DNA from 3 places in the Vibrio sp. 2132-1 genome. Region 1 is predicted to be linked to each of the others. Evidence: predicted binding sites of a transcription regulator. Region 1 holds the regulator's gene; each other region holds the start of a gene.
What was found. The regulator CRP, encoded in region 1, controls carbon source genes, mostly activating them, when cyclic AMP is high. The targets are predictions, from matches to a motif close to TGTGANNNNNNTCACA.
Positions count from the first base shown of each region.

Region 2: a site for CRP is predicted at 4,314-4,329, ahead of R8N47_RS06990 (glycogen/starch/alpha-glucan phosphorylase). Genes of this name have one in related genera too.
Region 3: a site for CRP is predicted at 4,396-4,411, ahead of udp (uridine phosphorylase). Genes of this name have one in related genera too.

Region 1 covers NZ_JAWPON010000027.1:12,779-20,416, forward strand. The annotation lists gene R8N47_RS21880 (ABC transporter ATP-binding protein) at 1-1,305, shown strand, start outside; gene R8N47_RS21885 (TIGR02444 family protein) at 1,302-1,790, shown strand; gene R8N47_RS21890 (hydrolase) at 1,878-2,885, shown strand; gene R8N47_RS21895 (YheU family protein) at 2,919-3,131, shown strand; gene R8N47_RS21900 (phosphoribulokinase) at 3,257-4,126, shown strand; gene crp (cAMP-activated global transcriptional regulator CRP) at 4,367-4,999, shown strand; gene R8N47_RS21910 (DUF1338 domain-containing protein) at 5,136-5,927, opposite strand; gene astD (succinylglutamate-semialdehyde dehydrogenase) at 6,176-7,633, opposite strand.
Region 2 covers NZ_JAWPON010000005.1:136,317-143,954, reverse strand. The annotation lists gene malQ (4-alpha-glucanotransferase) at 1-1,479, opposite strand, end outside; gene R8N47_RS06990 (glycogen/starch/alpha-glucan phosphorylase) at 1,597-4,050, opposite strand; gene malT (HTH-type transcriptional regulator MalT) at 4,785-7,493, shown strand.
Region 3 covers NZ_JAWPON010000013.1:155,765-163,402, reverse strand. The annotation lists RNA gene ffs (signal recognition particle sRNA small type) at 3-99, shown strand; gene R8N47_RS16060 (RNA methyltransferase) at 312-1,046, shown strand; gene R8N47_RS16055 (CBS domain-containing protein) at 1,294-1,713, shown strand; gene R8N47_RS16050 (zinc/cadmium/mercury/lead-transporting ATPase) at 1,886-4,192, shown strand; gene udp (uridine phosphorylase) at 4,507-5,265, shown strand; gene R8N47_RS16040 (DUF1887 family protein) at 5,423-6,583, opposite strand; gene R8N47_RS16035 (methyl-accepting chemotaxis protein) at 6,747-7,638, opposite strand, start outside.

The DNA of each region.
Region 1 (7,638 bases):
CGAGACTTCCTTGATCCAATTGTTGGTCGCATCATTCACATCGAGAATCAGCAGCTGAACGAATACACGGGTAACTACTCGTCATTCGAAAACCAACGTGCGCAAAAAATGGTGTTACAACAAGCGATGTTTGAAAAGCAACAGAAGCAGATGTCGCACATGCAAAGCTACATCGACCGCTTCCGTTACAAAGCATCAAAAGCACGCCAAGCCCAAAGCCGTATCAAAGCTTTGGAGCGCATGGAAAAAGTACTGCCAGCTCAATTCGATAACCCATTTAGCTTTCAATTCCGTGAGCCAGCTGCGCTGCCAAACCCAATCATGATGATGGATGAAGTATCTGCAGGTTACGGTGACAACCTCATCTTAGAGAAGATCCGCTTGAACTTGGTTCCTGGCAGTCGTATTGGTCTACTCGGCCGTAATGGTGCGGGTAAATCGACATTAATCAAGCTGCTCTCTGGTGAACTTAACGCGCAAGGTGGTGACCTAACTTACTCACAAGGCGTGAAAATTGGTTACTTCGCTCAGCACCAGTTAGAAACGCTTCACCCTGAAGAAACACCGCTGCAACACATGATGCAAATCGCACCCGATCAAACCGAACAGCAGCTACGTGATTACCTAGGTAGCTTTGGCTTCCAAGGTGACAAAGCACTAGAAAAAGTTGCGCCGTTTTCTGGTGGCGAAAAAGCCCGTTTGGTATTGGCTTTAATTGTGTGGCAAAAGCCAAACCTGTTGCTACTTGATGAACCAACCAACCACTTGGATTTGGACATGCGTCAGGCATTGACGATGGCACTGCAAACGTTCGAAGGTGCAATGGTGATTGTTTCGCACGACCGCTATTTACTGCGCGCTACGACCGATGACTTGTATTTAGTGCATGATCGACAAGTTGCTCCGTTCGACGGTGACTTAAATGACTATTACAAATGGTTAACCGAACAACAAAGAGCGGAACGCAAAGAAGCGCAGGCCGCGCAGCCAAGCAAAGATACGGCCAACAGCGCAGCTGCGAAGAAAGAGCAAAAACGTCGCGATGCAGAGTTTCGAAAACAGACAGCGCCAATTCGCAAAACGCTGACACAACTAGAAAATAAAATGGATAAGTTAGGTGCTGCACTGGCCGAAGCTGAAGAACAATTGGCGGACAACTCACTGTATGCGGCCGAAAATAAAGCTAAACTTAACCAAGTGCTGGCACTTCAAGCTTCTAGTAAGGCTGAGCTCGAAGAAATTGAAATGGAATGGATGTCTGCTCAAGAAACGTTGGAGCAGATGGAGCTAGAGTTTAATCAATGAGTAATCAACACGCTGAATACACACTCACCCTAGAACACCTTTGGCAGTTTAGTCTGCAGTTTTATGGTGTGCGAGAAGTGAAAGAGGCGTGCTTATCATTGCAAAACAACTACCACGGTAACGTGAACCTACTCCTGCTGCTCAGATGGCTCGATGAGCAGCAACTCATTTTCCAAGAAAAAGACTGGCCCTTGGTGCAAGACTGTCTAGGTAGAAGCGAAACTTTACTTCACTCCTTTCGCGACCTTCGTCGCCACCTTAAGTCTCAAGTCAATGACGCTTTGTATCGTGAGACCTTGCAGTTTGAGCTGCAACTAGAAAAGCAGCAACAAGCGGATTTGGTGGACTGCATTAACTCACTTACACTACTCAAAAATGATGGTGACCCACTGACGTTGAGATACTGTCGTCAACTCGGTGGGGAGCATTTGCAGCAAGCCTTTGCTATTCCGGTGCCAAACATTCAACCACCAAAACGCCCATAAATCTGTAGAATACCTATAATCTTTATAAAGGATTATATTAATAAGTTCTTCAACGGACACCGAAGGACCGCATAAGAGCAGTTAGGTATGACACAATTTTTCGCAGCCGCCGGGATCAAAAACCCGCATCTCCAAACACTTTTGCCGCGTTTTATTCGCAAAAAAGCGTTATTTACGCCGATTTGGCAAACCCTCGATACATCCGATGGCGACTTTCTCGATCTCGCGTGGAGCGAGAACCCAACCCAAGAGCCTGCACAAAAAAAGCCGATTTTTGTTTTATTTCATGGATTAGAGGGGTGCTTCTATAGCCCTTATGCCAATGGGTTAATGAATGCATTTGCTCAATCTGGATGGCTGTCGGTGATGATGCATTTTCGTGGCTGCAGCGGTAAACCAAACAAAAAAGCACGAGCTTACCACTCGGGTGAAGTGACGGATGCTCGTTACTTCCTAGAGCACCTTGAACAACGTTTTCCTGATAATCCCAAAGTTGCAGTTGGTATTTCTCTTGGCGGTAACATGTTGGCGAATTATTTAGCCCAATATAAAGACCACCCTATTTTGAATGCAGCGACTATTATCTCAGCGCCTTTAGACCTAGCGGCGTGTGCAAACCGTATAGAACAAGGCTTTTCAAAAGTGTATCGCCGTTATCTGCTTTCTTCACTGAAACGTAACGCGTTACAAAAGCATCATCTACTGCATGGCGAGCTTGCGCTGTCCTACAACTCAATAAAACGTGTCACACGATTGTATGAATTCGATGATTTGATTACCGCACCATTGCATGGCTTCAAAGACGCACAAGATTATTACGACCAATGCTCTGGCTTAAGTAAACTACAGCAAATCACGCTACCCACACTGATCATCCATGCCAAAGACGATCCGTTCATGACCGACGATGTGATCCCGAAGTTTGTTCTGCCAGATAACATTGATTACCGTCTCTTTGAACACGGTGGCCATGTTGGCTTCCTGACAGGAACGGCGTTAAAACCTAAGTTTTGGTTGGAGGAAGCGCTGCCCGCGTATTACGAAAGTATCGCCGCAGATTACCTTTCTGCTGTATCCAAGCAACGAACGCAGTAAACTAGCCGCTCATCATAAAAGTTAGAGGTATTTATGATCATTCCATGGCAAGACATTGCGCCGGAAACATTGGAAAACTTAATTCGTGAATTCGTCTTACGCGAAGGAACGGATTACGGAACCGTCGAGGTTTCTTTGCAAGACAAAATTGATCAAGTCAAAGCTCAATTGGAAAAAGGTGAAGCGGTTATCGTGTTCTCTGAGCTACACGAAACCGTCGATATTCAACATAAAACAAAATTTTAGACCCTTCACATTTTACCGTATCCCACTCGATGACAAGGTATTGTTACGTGCTATAGTGGGATATCGACCGTGCAGTAGTAACTCTACTGCACATTACAGGTAAGTAATTTTCGACAAGGTTTGTCATGTCAGCTAAACACCCAATTATTGCGGTTACTGGTTCGTCCGGTGCCGGCACGACCACTACATCTGAAGCCTTCCGTAAAATGTTCAATATGATGAACGTTAAACCCGCATGGGTTGAAGGCGATAGCTTCCATCGCTTTACTCGCCCAGAGATGGACATCGAAATCCGCAAAGCCCGCGAGCAAGGTCGACACATTAGCTACTTTGGCCCACAAGCTAATGACTTCCCGGGATTAGAAGAGTTTTTCCGTAAGTTCGGGCATGACGGCACTGGCAGCGTGCGCCGTTATCTGCACACGTTTGACGAAGCGGTTCCCTACAATCAAATGCCAGGCACGTTTACACCGTGGCAAGACTTACCCGAAAACAGCGACGTGCTGTTTTATGAAGGGTTACATGGTGGCGTGGTCGATGGCGATGTTAATGTTGCTCAACATGTGGATTTCTTAATTGGCATGGTGCCGATTGTGAACTTAGAGTGGATCCAAAAATTCGTACGTGACACTCGCGATCGCGGCCATTCGCGTGAAGCGGTAATGGACTCAATCGTGCGATCCATGGACGATTACCTCAACTATATCACTCCGCAGTTTTCTCGTACTCACATCAACTTCCAGCGCGTACCGACCGTTGATACTTCCAACCCACTTAATGCAAAAGGCATCCCTAGTTTGGATGAGAGTTTTGTGGTGATTCGCCTACGCGGTATCAAGAATGTCGACTTCCCATATCTGCTGGCCATGATTGATGGCTCATTCATGTCACGCCACAACACGATTGTCGTACCCGGCGGTAAGATGAGCTTTGCAATGGAGCTCATAGTTCGGCCTATCCTACAACAGCTCATCGAAACAGGGAAAATTGGCTAAAAACCTGCCTGCGAAGATGTTTACTTTTCATACCGTGATCATGTGCACAGTTTTGCTTACAAAATCTCAATCATGGCACGATTAAAATCAAGAAATCGTTTTCGAAAAAGGATACTATTTCTTACCGAAACACAAGAGAGCTTGCAGCATATAAAAAGTGCTCTTATTCTAGTAGGCCTAATTCAGGCTTAGCTAAAATATGGATAGCGCAAGCGTACCCTGCAGAGGAAGTGAGATATTATGGTTCTAGGTAAACCTCAAACCGACCCAACATTAGAGTGGTTTCTTTCACACTGTCATATTCATAAGTACCCTTCAAAGAGCACGCTAATTCACGCGGGCGAAAAGGCAGAAACTTTGTACTACATCGTTAAAGGTTCTGTTGCGGTTCTTATCAAAGACGAAGAAGGTAAGGAGATGATCCTTTCTTACCTAAACCAAGGAGACTTTATTGGTGAACTTGGTCTATTCGAGGAAGACCAAGAGCGCACAGCTTGGGTTCGTGCTAAATCTCCTTGTGAAGTTGCTGAAATTTCTTTCAAGAAGTTCCGTCAGCTTATCCAAGTAAACCCAGACATCCTAATGCGTCTTTCTGCGCAGATGGCTCGTCGTCTTCAAGTAACTAGCCAAAAAGTGGGTGACCTGGCGTTCCTAGACGTAACTGGTCGTATCGCTCAGACGCTTCTGAACCTTGCAAAACAACCAGACGCAATGACTCACCCAGACGGCATGCAAATCAAGATCACTCGTCAAGAAATCGGTCAAATTGTTGGCTGTTCTCGTGAGACAGTAGGTCGTATCTTGAAGATGCTAGAAGAGCAGAACCTAATCTCTGCTCACGGTAAAACCATCGTGGTTTACGGTACTCGTTAATCTCGAACTAGAGTGACACGAACAAAATTATAAAAGCCACCAATGGCAACATTGGTGGCTTTTTATTTACTCATGACCAAATGAGATAGGGTGCAGCGAACACTAATGAGTAAGCTTAACAGGTTAACCCTAAAACTTAGCCATTCGTACTTTCAAAGATTTTGTCAGCTGAAGCGGCCACGAAACCTGGGTACAAATCACCATTTTCCATCGGATAGCGCTTAGCAAATTCATAAAACCCGCCAGGGATAATTTCAGTGCCTTCGCTAAAACGAACCGCTACTTTATCTGCCATGGTCGATGACTGCTCTAGCAACACCTCAGGAGTGCCCTTCACTTCACCACCATTTTCATTAATGGTAAACCCAGCGGTACGCAGATGATCGTTTACCTGCTTCACTTCTTCATATTCATTGAGCTGGTTAACGCTCACCGTGAAGTGGTTTGCTCCGTAACCATGCGCCGCAAGCCAAGATGCGTACTCACTTTCTTTAGCCAACGTTTGGTAATCAGCAAAGCTTAAATCCCACAAGCGTCCACCATGTAAGAATGCGCTATCTTTCAGCTTGTCAGCATCGATTTGTGCCACCAAATTTTTCACAATCTCTTGTAGCTCAGGCGAGCACTCTTCAACTTTTAGCTCACTAATAAATACTTTAGGTTGCTTCGGATCTGGGTGCTCATAGTGCTTAGCAACCAGCTTTTTGCTTTCGAAAATGTAATCACCACACGCCTTGTAACCAATAGCTACAAATGGCTTAGCTAGAGTTTCAATACCAAGAGGCGCGATATTGAAGGTACGTAAAGCTATATGATCATTAATCAGAGGCTCATCTTCTTGAAGCAGCTGATGCACTTTAGCAGCCGAAGGGCAAAGACGTTGAATGTAATCTTGCCATAGCGATTCAAATAACACATCGGGCGTCATAACGACTCCTTGTTACGAGATGTAGAGTTTAAAGGTAAGCGGAAGTTGGCTGCTCGTTCACAACAAAAGTTGTCCAGAATAATGAACGAGCAACCATCAACCTGTGACGGTAAATGCCAGTCAGTCAACACGCTTTTCCGAGTCTTTGCTCACTTTTCGTGTTCTGCCAACGATCACTACAACCCATACCTAAATGATGCGCCGGCAAGGTGAGCCGCAATGCATAGTTGCGACTCTATTATTAAAACTTATAGTGCTACACCTGGACTCAATGTTGCAGGCAAGACAGTTTCTTGACCTTCCATTGATGCCATTGGGTACGCACAGTAATCTGCTGCGTAGTAAGCGCTTGGGCGCAAGTTACCCGACGCCCCCGGACCACCAAATGGCGCATCACCGCTTGCCCCAGTAAGCTGGCGGTTACGGTTCACGATTCCTGCACGAATGTGGTCAACGAAGTATTCCCATTCTTGGTCGTCGGTTGAAACCAAACCAGCAGATAAGCCAAAGCGCGTATCGTTTGCTAGCGCCACGGCTTTGTCTAATCCTTCGTAGCGCACCACTTGCAGAAGTGGGCCGAAGTACTCTTCATCTGGTAACTCAGCAATGTTCGTTACATCAATGATGCCTGGAGAAACAAACGCCGCCTCTCCTGCTTTCGCTTCAATCAAGCTTTCACCGCCAAGAGACTGTAGATTAGCTTGTGCATCAAGAATAAACTTGGCTGCCGCGACCGAAATTTGCGGTCCCATAAATGGCGCAGGTTCTGCAAATGGTTGGTCTACGCGAATATTGCGTGTCGCTTCAATGAGTGTGGTGATAAGCGCATCGCCTTTTTCACCCAATGGCACATACAAACGACGAGCACACGTACAACGCTGCCCAGCACTGATAAACGCTGACTGGATGATGGTGTAAACCGTGGCATCCAAATCACCATATTTATCAGAGATCACCATCGGGTTATTACCACCCATTTCTAGTGCGAGCATCTTGCCCGGTTGACCCGCAAATTGACGGTGTAATACATGCCCCGTATTCGCGCTACCCGTAAACAGTACGCCATCAATGCCTTTAGCGTCAGCGAGGGCGATACCAGTTTCTTTCGCGCCTTGGACAAGGTTAATCACGCCTTTCGGCAGACCGGCTTCTTCCCATAGCTTCATTGCCAATTCACCCGTCCATGGCGTTTGCTCAGACGGTTTGAAGACTACCGTGTTACCAGCCAATAGCGCAGGCACAATGTGACCATTTGGTAGGTGGCCTGGGAAGTTGTAAGGACCAAACACCGCCATCACGCCCAATGGGCGGTGGCGCAATACGATTTGGTTGCCTGCTGCTTCACGGCTCGCCTCACCAGTGCGGTCATGATAAGCGCGAATAGAAATCGCAATTTTACCTGCCATCGCTGCCGCTTCGGTACGTGTTTCCCAGATTGGCTTGCCGGTTTCTTTGGCAATCACTTCAGCGATTTTTTCGCTGTTCTCTTTTACTTTCTCAGCAAAAGCCAACACGATCGCCTCACGCTTTGCAAATGGACGCTTTTTCCAGTCAATAAACGCTTCACGCGCTGCAGATACCGCCTGGTTCACCTGCTCTGCCGTTGCACCTTTGCCTTGCCAGATTACTTCTTGGTTGTACGGCGACAGAGACGTAAATGCTTCACCCTGACCTTGTACCCACTCACCTGCAATCCAATGTGTCATTGTTT
Region 2 (7,638 bases), on a different contig from region 1:
TGGAATCCACCAAAGGCGAAGCAGGCCAAGTACGTGGTCGATACGCAATGCACCACAATGCTTCATGTTAGCACGTAGCAATTTGATGTAAGCGTCGTAGCCAGTCGCTTCTAAAACCTGAGGGTTAAGCGGAGGCAGACCCCAGTTTTGGCCTAGTGGACCAAGTACATCTGGTGGCGCACCGATGCTTGCATCCAATACTAGCGCGCCTTCGTCAGCCCATGTTTCGCTGCCTGAATCTGCAACACCAACCGCAAGGTCACGGTACAAACCCACAGCCATGCCTTTTTCTTCGGCTAGCGCTTGCGCTTCTTTGATTTGATCGTCTGCGATCCATTGCAGGTACATGTACAAGTGAACACGATCTTGGTTGTCCTTAATGTACTTCTGAGTACCAGCTGCGTCGAATGTGCGGTATTTCTCAGGGAATACTGGCCAGCCCCACATGTTTGCATCTTCTGCATGTAAATCAGCATGAAGTGCATCGAATGCAGCTTGATGTAGCAAGCTGTCGCCGCCTTTTTCAACAAAGTCCAAGAAGGCACGAGCGCGATCGGTGTTCTTGTCTAAATGGCGAGCTTTAAACTCACTGAATAGCAGCGGAAGAACGCTCATTTTTAGTTGCGAAACTTCGGTGTAATTCACCCAATGAGAGTCTCGCGCTTTTTGTAGACGTTGTTGGAACTCTGCGCTACCCACTCGCTGTTGTGCTTCTGCACTAAGCGCGAACTCAGGTACAGAGCTTACGTCGATGTACATGATGTTCAGCCAGCGACGAGAAGACGGGCTGTATGGGCTTGCCCCTTCTGGATTCGCAGGGAACAGCGAGTGAATCGGGTTCAAGCCAATGAAGTCACCGCCACGAGAGGCAATATCACTCACCAGTTGTTTTAGGTCACCAAAATCACCGATGCCCCAGTTATGCTGAGTACGCAGTGTGTAAAGCTGGATACTAGGACCCCATAGCTTTTTGTGTTGGTTTAGATCGTCTTGTTTGAAACACGCTTTCGGCGTAATGATCAATGACATCTCGTAAGGTGTTTTACGACGCTTACGACTGATGATCAGTTTGTGATAACCCCAAGCCAAGTTCTTTGGCAATGCAAACACTAGAGGGCCACCCTCAGCACGCTCATCACGAACAATTTGGGACTGAAGATAGCCTTCAAGTACCTCTCCTTGTTCTGTTTCTAAACGCCAGCTGAATTCACTCTCACGAGCACTCGTACCTAGGTTTAGTTCCACTTCGACTGGTTCGCCGTCGCGTAAAACAAGAACAGGGGCTAGTACGTCTTTTTTATGTTTCTTTTCAGCAGAAGCCAGTAGTTTTTCATCACTGCTAGTATCGTAGCCAAGCGAAGCGAGCAAGCGGCGTAGCGTCTCCTCAGACACTTTCGCCTCATCTCCCCAAGCACTGACATAGCTATCAGCCAATCTCGCCATTTCCGCGACTTTCTTTAATGCTGTTTGTTCTTTCATCGCTTTCTCCGAAGGTAATACCAACACCTTCCATGTAGGGTTTTATTGTTATCAATAACTTCTTTTGGAAAATGACCAAAGGTAGCGCTTGGCTACCTTGGTCTTAACTAGGTTCTATTAGCGTTTCACCGCTTCAAGTTTCCAGATATTGTTCACGTAGTCGCGGATTGAGCGGTCTGACGTGAACTTGCCAACAAGGGCGGTATTAAGAATGGCCTTCTTCGCCCAGCCAGCTTGATCTTTATATTGTTCGCTCATGTCTTCGTGTGCTTTCACGTAAGAGGCGAAATCCGCGAGACATAAGTATGGGTCACCACCGTCTAGCAGGCTGTCGTATGTGGCACGCAGTAAGCCTGGTTGGCCTGGTGTGAACTCTTCACCCAATAGCAAGTCCATTGACGCTTTGAGTAAGTGATCCGCATTGTAGTAATCAAATGGGTTGTAACCTTGAGCTTTCAGCGCTTTCACACCTTCAACATCTAGACCGAAGATATAGATGTTCTCATCGCCTACTTCCTCACGAATCTCAACGTTTGCACCATCCATTGTACCGATAGTTAGCGCACCGTTTAGCGCCATCTTCATGTTACCTGTACCTGATGCTTCTTTACCCGCTAGCGAGATTTGTTGAGAAACGTCAGCCGCAGGGATAATGATTTCAGCCATGCTCACGCGGTAGTCAGGGATGAATACCACTTTCAGCTTGTTACCGATGCGAGGATCGTTGTTCACCTTGTCTGCAATCTTGTTAATTGCGAAGATGATTTCTTTCGCTAGGTGGTAACCCGGTGCTGCTTTTGCTGCGAAGAACACAACGCGTGGCGTACACTCAAAACCTGGTTCATTAAGAATACGGTGGTACAGAGACAGTACGTGTAGCAAGTCTAGATGCTGACGTTTGTACTCGTGCAGACGCTTGATTTGAACATCGAAGATTGCATTAGTATCGAGCTCGATACCCATGTTCTCTTTCACCCAAGTTGCTAGGCGTTCTTTGTTCTCTTTCTTCACTGCCATGAATTCTTTTTGGAATGTCGCGTCAGTAGCGTACTTCGCAATACCTTCAAGTTGCTCTAGTTTCGCTGGCCATTCTGGGCCGACTTTCTCAGTGATAAGCTGAGACAGACCTGGGTTACAGAACTTCAACCAGCGACGTGGCGTAATACCGTTCGTTACGTTGTGTAGACGTGTCGGGTACATTTCGTGGAACTCTGGGAATAGGTCTTTCTTAACCAATTCAGAGTGAAGTGCTGCTACACCGTTTACTGCGTAAGAGCCGATTACACATAGGTTTGCCATGCGAACCATGCGGTGGAAACCTTCTTCGATGATAGAAAGCTTCTGTTGCTTCGCGACATCACCCGGCCACATTGCACGTACGTCTTGTAGGAAGCGGTGGTTGATCTCGTAAATGATCTCCATGTGACGTGGTAGCAGGTGCTGGATTAGCGACTCTGGCCATGTCTCTAGTGCTTCTGGAAGTAGCGTGTGGTTGGTGTACGCAAATGTCTTAGAGCTGATTTCCCAAGCAGCTTCCCAAGCTAAACCTTTTTCATCCATCAGGATGCGCATTAGTTCAGGAATCGCAATCGTTGGGTGCGTATCGTTAAGCTGGATAGTCTCTTGCTTAGGTAGATCCGCTAGCGAGTAGCCCGCAGCTTCGTGGCGACGTAGGATGTCACGTACAGACGCTGCTGAGTGGAAGTACTGCTGCATTAGACGCAGTGTTTTACCTTTCTCGTGGTTGTCGTTCGGGTAAAGCACTTTAGTGATGTTACCTGCGTCGATCAGTGCGTGCTGAGCTTCGAAGTAATCACCATTGTTAAAGCTTGCTAGTGAGAATGGTGCAATCGCCTGACATTCCCAAAGACGTAGCGGGTAAACCGTGTCTGATTCGTAACCCACAATTGGAAGATCCCAAGGCATTGCTCTTACTGTCATGCCTGGTACCCATTTGCGAACTTCTTTACCGTTCTCGTTAATCACTTCAACGTGACCGTAGAAACCGATCTCTTGCGCAAGTTCTGGACGCGCAATTTCCCAAGGGTAGCCTTCTACACCGCGCCATGCGTCAGGTGCTTCTTGCTGACGACCATCTTTGAATGACTGTTTAAATAGACCGTATTCGTAATGTAAACCATAGCCGACAGTTGGGAATTCTTGTGCCGCACATGAATCCATGAAACACGCAGCCAGACGACCAAGGCCACCATTACCCAATGATGGGTCGCGCTCTTCTTCTAGCAGATCAGTTAGGTTGTAACCTAGTTCAGCCATTGCTTCTGTTACTTGTTCGTACAGACCCATGCTGATTAGGTTGTTACCAGTCAAACGACCGATAAGGAATTCTAGCGAAAGGTAGTTAACGCTCTTCGCACTTTTAATGCGTGGATCTTCTTCTGTCGCAAGCAAATCTAGAGTAGTAAATTCAGCCAGAGCATGCCCCATTGCTAGGTACCATGCGCGGCTGTCTGCGTTTTCAATCGTATGAGCGTAAGTTACAGATAGGTGTTTCTTTACGCTTTCTTGGAACGACTTCTTGTCAAATTGTTTTTGTTGAGTAGGTTTCATTACGAAATTCTCACGTCTTTTGGTAATTCATCTGCCATACATCGTGCATTTACCTCTGTGAATAAACATCCTCCTAATTCTCATCCTTTGAAGGAGGAGGGCTGAGGGCGTAGAGGGGGTACCATTGCTAGGTTAGTGATCCAAATCTCAACAAAGTGAACTTTGCACCAGTTCTTAGTGATTTTGATCACAATGGAATGTGAGAAAGGTTAAAACCCGTTCATGACGCTTTTTATAGTCCACTCATCTGATGATGTGAAAATTGTAATATCGGTCACATTAACTCGGTCAGCGTAGAAGAACTTTTCGTAATCTATGTGCAACGCGATCTTAACGCTAACGAAACAAACGATATTTAAGTGACGACAATCACAAATAAAGGGCGTAGTTGATGGTAAATCCATCAACCCTTGAGAATTAGGAAGTGGATCAAAGTAACGAACATTTCTGATGTCGTAACATCCCACTCAGCTCACAGGATTGTACGCTTTTTATACAAACTAGAATTAGGCGATGTGAGTTATTTCTAGTTTTCGCTAGCTTTTATATCTAAGTGACCGTATGGAATGGTTTTTCAGACGGACGCAAGCCCCAACAGTAGCGACATTATCTGGCATTCAAACAGTGTTTTTGATGCTGATGACATCATTCAGTAAGACGGCTTTCAAGGGGGCTTTACTAGAATGATCACGTTGCAGTCATTTGGGTATACACAAATAAGGACATAACTACTAATGTGGATTCCATCTAAGCTTACTCGACCAGGACGCCTGCACAATGCCATCGTGCGCCCACGAGTGTTGGACTTACTACAGCAAGCGCCTTACTACAAATTGGTTTTATTCCGATCCCCAGCAGGTTACGGAAAAACAACAATGGCAGCGCAGTGGCTATCCGATAAGCCAAACGTCGGTTGGTACAGCATTGATGACAGCGATAACGACGGCTTTCGCTTTGTAAACTATCTGCTTCAAGCATTAAACAAAGCCACTAACTTCAGTTGCGCTAACGCACAAAAACTGGCGGAAAAACGTCAGATCTCGTCTTTACGCTCCCTATTTAGCGAAGTATTCGCTGAAATGGCTGACTTTCATCAAGAGTGCTACGTGGTGCTTGATGACTACCATTTAATCACGAATGATGAAATCCATGAATCCATGCGTTTCTTCTTAAAGCACATGCCAGACAACCTCACCGTTGTGGTAACCAGTCGTGCAGCGCCGCCTCTGGGCACTGCAAACTTACGTGTTCGTGATTTAATGATCGAAATCGGCAACGAGATGTTGGCGTTTGATACCGAAGAAACCACTCGCTTCTTTAACCAGCGTATCGCCGATGGTATTGATGAAGACATGGCGAACAGCCTAAGAACCTATGTTGAAGGTTGGCCATCGGCGATGCAGTTGATCGCATTACAAGCCCAACATCAAAACCGCACATTGGCACAAACTGTAGAGTCGGTATCGCAGTTCAATCACGCGCACTTGTGGGATTACTTGGTCGAAGAAGTGTTTGACTTACTCGATCACGAAACTCGTCACTTTTTAATGCAAGTATCCGTGCTTGACCACTTCAATGATGAGTTAGTGTTTGCCCTTACCCAACGCGAAGACGCACTGGGAATGATTGAATCGCTTAACCGTTACGGCTTATTCATTTACCCGCTCGAAGGGGAACAGAACTGGTTCCGGTTCCATAACTTATTTGGCGAGTTTTTATCTCATGAGCGCCAAGCTCGTATTCCTCAGCAAGAAAAAGATCTCCACCGCAATGCTGCTATCGCTTGGTTACAACAAAAAGCACCGCACCAAGCGATTCATCATGCACAAAAATCAAATGATAAGGACTTAGTGGTAGAGATCCTAAACGAATTCGGCTGGAAGATGTTTAACCAAGGCGAACTCAGCACACTGGAAAGCTCAATTAACAAGTTGGACGATGATCTGTTGTTCAGCCACCCAAAACTTACGATGCTCCGAGCATGGTTGGCTCAAAGTCAGCATCGTTATAACCAAGTGGGCCACCTGCTTGAAGAAGCGGAAGAGGAACACAAAAAGCGTAACATTGCGTTAGATATTCATTATCAAGGTCAAGCAAACGCGTTGCTTGCTCAAGTGGCTATCAACAGTAACCAACCAGAAAAAGCTCTCGAATTAGCGGAGCTAGCGCTTAGCCAACTTGATAACACTATTTACCGTAGCCGAATTGTGGCGACTTCGGTTGTTGGTGAAGTTAACCACGTGCTAGGTAAACTAGACCGTGCTTTGCCGATGATGCAACAAACTGAAAAGCTAGCTCGTCAGTATCAGGTATATCACCAAGCGTTATGGGCAATATTGCAGCAAAGCGAGATTTTGATTGCACAAGGTTACGTGCAAGCTGCCTTTGAACTACAAGATTCCGCATTTCGTCTGATTGAAGATCAGCAGCTTCAGCATGTTCCTCTTCATGAATTTTTGCTGCGTATTCGCGCGCAAGTACTTTGGTGCTGGAACCGACTTGATGAAGCGGAAGAATGCGCGTACAAAGGTCTGCAAATTCTCGAAAACCATTCACCAAGCAAGCACTTACATAGCTATTCGATGTTGGCGCGTATTGCGATTGGACGCGGTGAATTAGACAAAGCCGGTAAATTCATTGAGCATATACAGCACTTGATGAAACAGTCGACTTATCACGTAGATTGGACTGCAAACGCTTCACTATCTTTGATTCTATTTTGGCAAGCGCGCGGGAATACCGATGCAATGCAAGAATGGCTCAACACTGCGGTTCGTCCTGAATCGGCATGCAACCACTTTTCTCAATTGCAATGGCGTAACATTGCTCGCGCCCACATTAACTTAGGCCAATATACCGACGCTCGTGCTGCGTTAGATTTTCTCCAAGGTGAAGCTCGTCGCACTAACCTAATCACAGATACTAATCGCAACTTAGTGGTTGAAGCAGTCCTTTCTGCTCGCCAAAAAGATGAGGAGCAAGCCAAGGCTCTGTTAAAAGAAGCATTAGTAATGACGAACCAAACTGGCATGGTCGGAAACTTCCTGATTGATGGTGCAACCATTGGCGGTCTGCTGGAGAAGTTGAGCCTCCGCCATGAACTGGGCGATCTTGAGCGTCACCGTGCTCAACAGTTAATGAAGGACATTTCATCGAATCAACGTAGCCGGTCGATTCACTTTGATGAAGACTTTATTGAAAAGTTGGTGAATCACCCTAATGTGCCAGAGCTAGTACGTACTAGCCCATTAACACAACGCGAATGGCAGGTTCTGGGGCTGATTTATTCAGGCTTTAGTAACGAGCAAATCGCACAAGAGCTGGATGTGGCAGGTACGACAATTAAAACCCACATTCGCAACCTGTACCAAAAGCTTAATATTGCTAATCGTAAAGAAGCCATTGTGACAGCTGAAAATTTGCTACAGTTAATGGGATACTGAACTGCTAGATAAACGGGTTAAAACGTAAAGTAAAACACAAGGGTTGACGTAACACGTCAGCCCTTTTTTATGACTGACAGAAAGAGAAGTGCAATTTGCAAAGCACGTAAGTAACGTTGTTCATATAAAAAAATAGCCAACCGCA
Region 3 (7,638 bases), on a different contig from region 1:
GGCTCTGGTCCTCTCGCAACAATAGCTCGTGAACTCGGTCAGGTCCGGAAGGAAGCAGCCGCAGCGTGTGACTTGTGTGCCGGGATGTGGCTGGGGTCCCACCCTTTGAAAGCCCTGCGTTATCGCAGGGCTTTTTTCGTTTTTGAGCCTTCTTTTATTTTGGCTACGCTTGGTGTTCAACGTCTTCTGATGATCAAGCTTCTTGAGGTTATTTAGGTATAATTTATAATCTCATCCGCTTGATACCGAACTGTCGTGAAGATTGTTTAGGGTACGCTCGCCGAATAACCATTTTCACCTGGGATACTTTAATGATTTCAAAAAACCAATTAAAACTGCTTCGTGCTTTAGGTCAAAAGAAACAGCGTAAAGCGCATGGCTTATTCCTAGTTCAGGGTGAAAAGAACGTACTAGAGCTAGCAAGTAGTTCATTGAAGGTGAAGCAGGTTTTTGCAACAGCGGCATTTCTCGAACAAAATGCTAGTACGCTAAATCGTTTTGATTGTGTTGAAGCATCGCTTGATGAATTGACCAAAGCGAGCACGCTTGTGAGCAATAATGCGGCCATTGCTGTGGTTGAAATTCCGAGTGTAAAAGAGCCTCAAGCGAAAGGCTTGATGATTGCGCTAGATGGTGTATCCGACCCTGGTAATCTAGGTACGATTATTCGTGTTGCAGACTGGTATGGCATCAAGCACATTATTGCGAGTACAGATTGTGCTGATCCTTATAATCCTAAAACGATCAGTGCGACCATGGGCAGCTTTGGCCGCGTACAAGTGAGTTTGGTGGATTTGCCAAGTTACTTGGAACACGCCAAATTGCCAGTATATGGCGCGTTTTTGGAAGGAGAGAGCGTTCATAAAACGGATTTCGCTGCTGAAGGTATTTTGTTGATGGGCAGCGAATCTCATGGTGTGCGCGAAGCCGCAGCAAAATTCGTGACAGATAAAATCACGATTCCGGCGTTTGGCGGTGCCGAATCACTGAATGTCGCGATGGCGACTGGCATTATTTTAGACAACATGCGCCGCCAACATAGCTAACGCAACAATTACTTAATAACAAAGCCAGTCAATTTGACTGGCTTTGTTGTATTTATTGCCTAGAAAAATCAGCCTGGCTGAATCTTGCGTTTAACGAAATACAGTGAATGTTGTTCGGTGAGTTAATTTTGTTTTAGTTCAATAGGCTGTGCCTATAAATAAAATTACTCCTTTCCATTTAGTAAAATCAGGAAATTAGGCGACACTTATCTAAAGGCCGCAATAAAATGCCCTTAAGGAGATAAGAATGCACTCATTAAAAGTAAAAGATTACATGACGTTGCAAGCGGTGACTTTCACGAAAGATATGTCACTTTCGGCAGCTTTAAACAAAGTAATGCAAAGTGTCACACTAGGTGGCCCTGTCATTGATGAAAATGAAAAAGTGGTTGGGTTTTTATCGGAGCAAGACTTATTAGATAAGTTGGTGAAAGCAAGTTATCACTGCCAAGATACACATACGGTACAAGAGTGTATGCATGATGATGTCTTATCTGTTTCTCCAGAAATGTCAGTAATTGAACTGGCTGACATGATGAAAGTTGGAAAGCCGAAAATGTATCCAGTGGTGGATGGCAAAGGTAAGTTGGTTGGTGTTATCACAAGAAGAGACGTGCTGCGTGCCATAGGAATGACATTAAATGAGTGCTTTAAGCATCCCGTTTAACCTCTCTGTTTAAACTTTACGGAATATTGCTTTTAAACTGGTTTGGAAAGACGCTTCGGCGTCTTTTTTATTTTCTATCGCCGAACTGTACAAATTTATCTTGACCTTGGAGCTTACTCTAAGGTTTATCCTTAGCAATAGGTAAATCACCGATACCAATAAGGAAAAAATTATGTGTACAAAACATCAAGGTTGCCAATCTAGCAAAATCAAAACTGCGGTGCCGCTTGGTGCAAGCGAGTCATGCTGTGCGCCAGTAAAATCTTCGCTCAATATCTCTCAGGCCAGTGTTGATGTTTCTGAAAGCTCTTGCTGTAGTGGAGGAGGCTGCAGCGTTGACACAGGCGAGGAAGACGATCCCACAAGGGAGAGTAATTCCTCCGTTCGGAACGCTTGGCTTGTGTCAGGTATGGATTGCCCATCTTGTGCGCAAAAGCTTGAGAAAGCCATTACGTCTTTACAAGGCGTCAGCCAAGCCAAGGTTTTGTTTGCAACAGAAAAACTGGTCGTCGATTTTGATGGTCTAGAGCTGATAGCTACGATAGAGCAGACAGCCCAAAAAACGGGTTTCCCGCTCTCTTCACTTGATGCTCCAAAACCAAGCACTACAAAGAAAGGCTGGCTTGGCGTCATAAGAGACAACATCCAAATTCTCTCGATTGCTGGTGCAATGGCTACTGCGGCAGTAATTTCTAAGATCGACCCTCAAATAAGCGCTTGGTTATTCACTTTGACGTGTTTACTTGGTTTATACCCAATCGCGCTCAAAGCATTTAAGTTGGCGCGTAGCGGTACGCCTTTTGCGATTGAAACGTTAATGAGTGTAGCGGCGCTCGGCGCTTTATATTTAGGTGAAACCGCCGAAGCCGCAATGGTGTTATTGCTTTTCCTTATTGGTGAAAAGTTAGAAGCATATGCATCATCTCGCGCGCGAAGCGGTGTCCAGGCGTTAATGGACTTAGTCCCAGAAAATTCAATTTTAATTATTGATGGAGAGCGTAAAGAAGTACCAGCTGCTCAGCTTAAACCAGGGGATATCATAGAAGTCGCACCTGGAGGTCGTTTGCCTGCCGACGGTGTTTTGCAAGATGCGCTTGCGAGTTTTGACGAAAGTGCGTTAACGGGAGAATCTGTTCCCGTTGAACATCAAACCGGTGGCAAAGTGATGGCCGGGGCTGTGGTTGTCGATAAAGTGGTTCGCTTACAGGTGACTTCCCGTCAGGGCGAGAATGCGATAGACCGAATTCTTCATTTGATTGAAGAAGCCGAATCTCGTAAGGCACCATTAGAACGCTTTCTTGATAAATTTAGCCGTTGGTATACGCCGCTAATGATGCTGGTGTCTCTGATGGTTATCGTTACGCCGCCATTACTATTTGCCCAACCGTGGGAAACGTGGATCTATCGAGGACTCGCCCTTCTGTTGATTGCTTGTCCATGTGCATTAGTAATTTCAACGCCTGCGGCGATCACTTCTGGCTTGGCGGCAGCGGCTAAGCGGGGCGCATTGATCAAAGGTGGTGCGGCGCTTGAGTTGCTTGGCAAGGTTGAGTCTGTCGCATTTGATAAAACTGGGACACTGACGCAAGGTAAACCAGAAGTGACCGACGTCTTTGCTTTTGATATGGATGAAGACAAGTTACTTAGCCTAACTGCGTCAATCGAGATTGGTTCAAGTCATCCTCTAGCGGTTTCTTTAGTTACCAAAGTGCAAGAGCAGGGGCTTACTATTCCTGAAGCGTTGGATAAAACCGCGCAAGTAGGCTCTGGTGTCACAGGTTACGTCGATGGAAAAATGGTCCAAGTGGTCACGCCTTCAAAGGCAGACTTTCCACTTTCTCAACAAGCCAAAGAGCAAGTGGTTACGTTGGAACAACAAGGTAAAACGGTTGTCATTGTGCGTTTCGATGACGAGGTCATTGGCGTGATCGCATGGCAAGATACATTGCGCTCAGATGCCCAGCAAGCCATCGCAATGTTGAAGGAACTTGGGGTCACGTCGGTGATGCTAACGGGTGACAACCCGAGAAGTGCAGAAGCAATGGCAAATAGAATAGGCTTGGATTATAAAGCGAGTTTGTTACCTGCAGACAAGGTGCATTACGTCGAGAAGCTATCACAACAACATACCGTTGCGATGGTGGGAGACGGTATCAATGATGCTCCAGCCATGAAAGCTTCGAGTATCGGCATTGCGATGGGAGGCGGTACGGATGTTGCACTCGAGACTGCTGATGCGGCGTTAACACACAACCGTTTGATTGAGCTACCTGCCATGATAGAACTGTCGCGTGCGACGCTAAGTAACATTCGTCAGAATGTCGCGTTAGCGCTAGGTTTGAAAGGTGTATTCTTAGTGACAAGTTTACTTGGTGTAACTGGGTTGTGGGTTGCTGTATTAGCCGACAGTGGTGCAACAGCACTGGTGACATTGAATGCGTTGAGATTACTTCGTTTTGAGTCCAAGCAGATCAAATAACTGACCTAACCATTGATCCCACTCATTAATAGCCCGAGGCATTCGTGTATCGGGCTTTTTTTAACCGTATTCACCTGATGCGATCAGACGTTTTTCTCGTCCTTGAAATCACGCATTGCTATGCAACAAAATGATCTAACGCCCCTTAAAGTGTGATCAATGCCAGTTTTGTTTGAAATTTCATTTTCATTACATTTTGTCATTGTGATTGTGATCACTCTATGTTGGTGAAAGGTTCGCTACAGTGCATCTGTACCCAATAACTGATTAATGAGCTTATTGTTCATAAAATAAGCCACAATAAGGAGCGACTTATGTCTCAAGCTGTATTCCATTTAGGTGTTACTGAAGCTGATCTTAATGGTGCGACTCTAGCGATCATTCCTGGTGACCCAGCGCGTGTTCAAAAAATCGCAGAACAAATGGAAAATCCAGTATTTCTAGCAAGCCATCGTGAATACACGCTATACCGTGCAGAGTTAGACGGTAAACCTGTTGTGGTTTGTTCTACAGGTATTGGTGGTCCTTCTACCTCTATCGCAGTTGAGGAATTGGCACAGCTTGGTGTTCGTACTTTCCTACGTGTTGGTACAACGGGTGCAATTCAACCACATGTAAACGTGGGTGACATGATCGTAACGACGGGGTCAGTTCGTCTTGACGGTGCGAGCCTACACTTTGCTCCTATGGAATTCCCAGCAGTTGCTGACTTTGAAGTAGCAACCGCAATGAAAGCAGCGGTAGAAGAGTCTGGCGCTACAGTTCACATGGGTGTGACTGCATCAAGCGACACGTTCTACCCTGGTCAAGAACGTTACGATACGTTCTCTGGTCGTGTTGTTAAGCGTTTCCAAGGCTCTATGCAAGAATGGCAAGACATGGGCGTACTTAACTTCGAGATGGAGTCTGCAACACTGCTAACAATGTGTGCGAGCTCTGGTTTAAAAGCGGGTTGTGTGGCTGGTGTTATCATCAACCGTACACAAAAAGAGATTCCAGATCATTCAACTCTGAAAGAAACGGAAGCGCGTTCAATTAAAGTGGTTGTAGAAGCAGCGCGTAAAATGCTTTAAGCCTCTATAGTTGGCATTTAAACAAACAGAAAAAACCAGAGGCTAACCTCTGGTTTTTTTCTACTTATAGAAATGCGTACAGCTAAAATTTAGGTATAAAAAAAGCAGCATTAATGCTGCTTTTTATCGTTGTGAATTTTAGCTTTTCTTAATGGCACTATATCTCGTCTGAACCGCCCGCGTCTTTAAACCAAGCCGTTAAGTGCGTTCTTAAATCTTTAAGCTCATCAGGGCCAATCAGGGCTAGCCCTAAGTCTTCAGCACGAGTAATGTCATTGTGACGAAGAGGACGGAAGCTCACCAACATTGCGCGCGCTTGCAAGCCACCTAATAGATCGCGAAGCGATTCTAACTTATATAAAGTATCGTCGCCGTCATCTCTCATGCCTTTGGTTTTGCACTCGATGATGTGCAGCTTGTTGTTTACAACTGTTGCGACATCTAACTCATTGCGTACTTCACTTTCACCAAGTTTACGATAAACCTGAACATTTAACGATCGATCTTGGATCGTCGGCATGGTGTCTTGGATTTGCTTCACGGTGCTGTGAACCAAAGTTTCTAACCACTCACCGTTTGAAAAGCGTCGAGCATCTTCATCTGCAAACGTTAAAACGCCATTCTCATAGGTGGCGATTTCTGCTTCTACTAAATCTGAAAGCAACATGTTGAGCTCACGGTAGCCCTGCTGTTTTTCGGAGAGCTCGACATCAAGCTTTTGTTCTTTGCGGCATGTGGTTGCAAGGTAGTTAAGTGTTGCTAGACCTGGCCCAAGCTCAAGCGCATTTGAGGCCCATCGTTCACCAAGTTCATACAATTTTTTATCAAGAAGAGGTGGTAAATCAACGTGATGAAACTCGCCGCGTGCACCAAAGATAGTGAGGTAATCTGCAATCGTAATGTGATCTTCGACTTGGGTATCTTCTTTGCCATCAGGGTATAACCAACAAAGCTTATCGCTACTAGGCTCAACCACAAAAATTGGCCAGCGATAGGTACGGAAAACTTCGTACACCGACAACAAGCGATGACGAAGACCACAGCTCGCGTTCAATTTTACATCTTCGCCGCGTTCATGAAGGTCTTTTGCCAGTTTTTGAATTGCTTGTTTGATCAGAGATGTATTAACAGCGGATGGAATTTCAAAAAATTCAGAAGTAATTTCTCGTTGAGCTAAAACGGCACTCAGTCGGTCAAATATATCTAACTGGCTCTTGTCTCCGATGAAGACGATATGTGTGCTTAGCGTACGATTATCTAATAGAGGAGTGACCAATCTCACTGGGTCTTGGTCGATAATACCAACATGAACAGCCATAGATTTTCCTTTTTATGAGGCCGCTCGAAAAGAGTTGTGCAAGGGGATGAGCTGGCCTTATTAATCATATGTAGACATGGCCGACAAAAAACAAGGGCGACTTAACAAAAAGTCGCCCTTATACAGTTGATTGCACTAATTAATGCTCTTAATTATAAAGTATTTATAACTTAAAGCGGTGGACCAATTCATTTTGCTGATGAGCCAAGTGGGTCAGTGATTCACTGGTTTGTGCGATACTCGACATGGCTTGGAAACTTTCATCGGCGATGCTGTTGATATCTTCGATGCTGCGAGCAATGTCTGTTGATGTTTCACTTTGCTCTGCTGCTGCTTGTGAAATGTGCGTACTCATTTGGCTGATCTCAATGATTAGCGCCTGGATCTCTTCCATTGAGCTGTTCGCTTTTGACGCTTGCTCAACCGACATCTCCATATCGCTCATACAGCTTTGTATGACTTGGTTCGCCGATTGCGAGCTAGCTTGCAGATTACTGATCATGGATTCAATTTCAGTGGTTGATTGAGTCGTTCTTGATGCGAGTACTCGTACTTCATCTGCCACTACCGCGAAGCCGCGACCTTGTTCACCAGCGCGAGCCGCTTCAATTGCCGCGTTCAATGCCAGTAGGTTGGTTTGCTCCGCAATGTTGCGGATCACATCAAGGATAGATCCAATTTGACCACTCATCTTTTGTAGCTCAGAAACTGCGGAAACCGATTCGTTCAAACGTGTTTCTAGTTGATTAATGGTTGAGATGTTACTGCTCATAACATTTCTGCCTTCTTCAGAGGCAGATTCGACGCGTTGCACCATTTCTAGCGAGCTTTGCGCACTTTGCGCGACTTCTTGCACTGAATGAGACATTTCTGTCATCGCAGTAGCGACGTTTGCCGTTTGTTCGCGTTGAGAGCTCAATTTAATTTGTGCTTGCGAAGAGGTGCGTTCGTTGGTTGTCGCGGTTGACGATAGGTTTTCTGACGCTTCGTTGAGTTTCACCAAGATCTCGTGAAGGTTGTCGGCGAGTGAGTTAATGTGTCCACTCACACGGCTG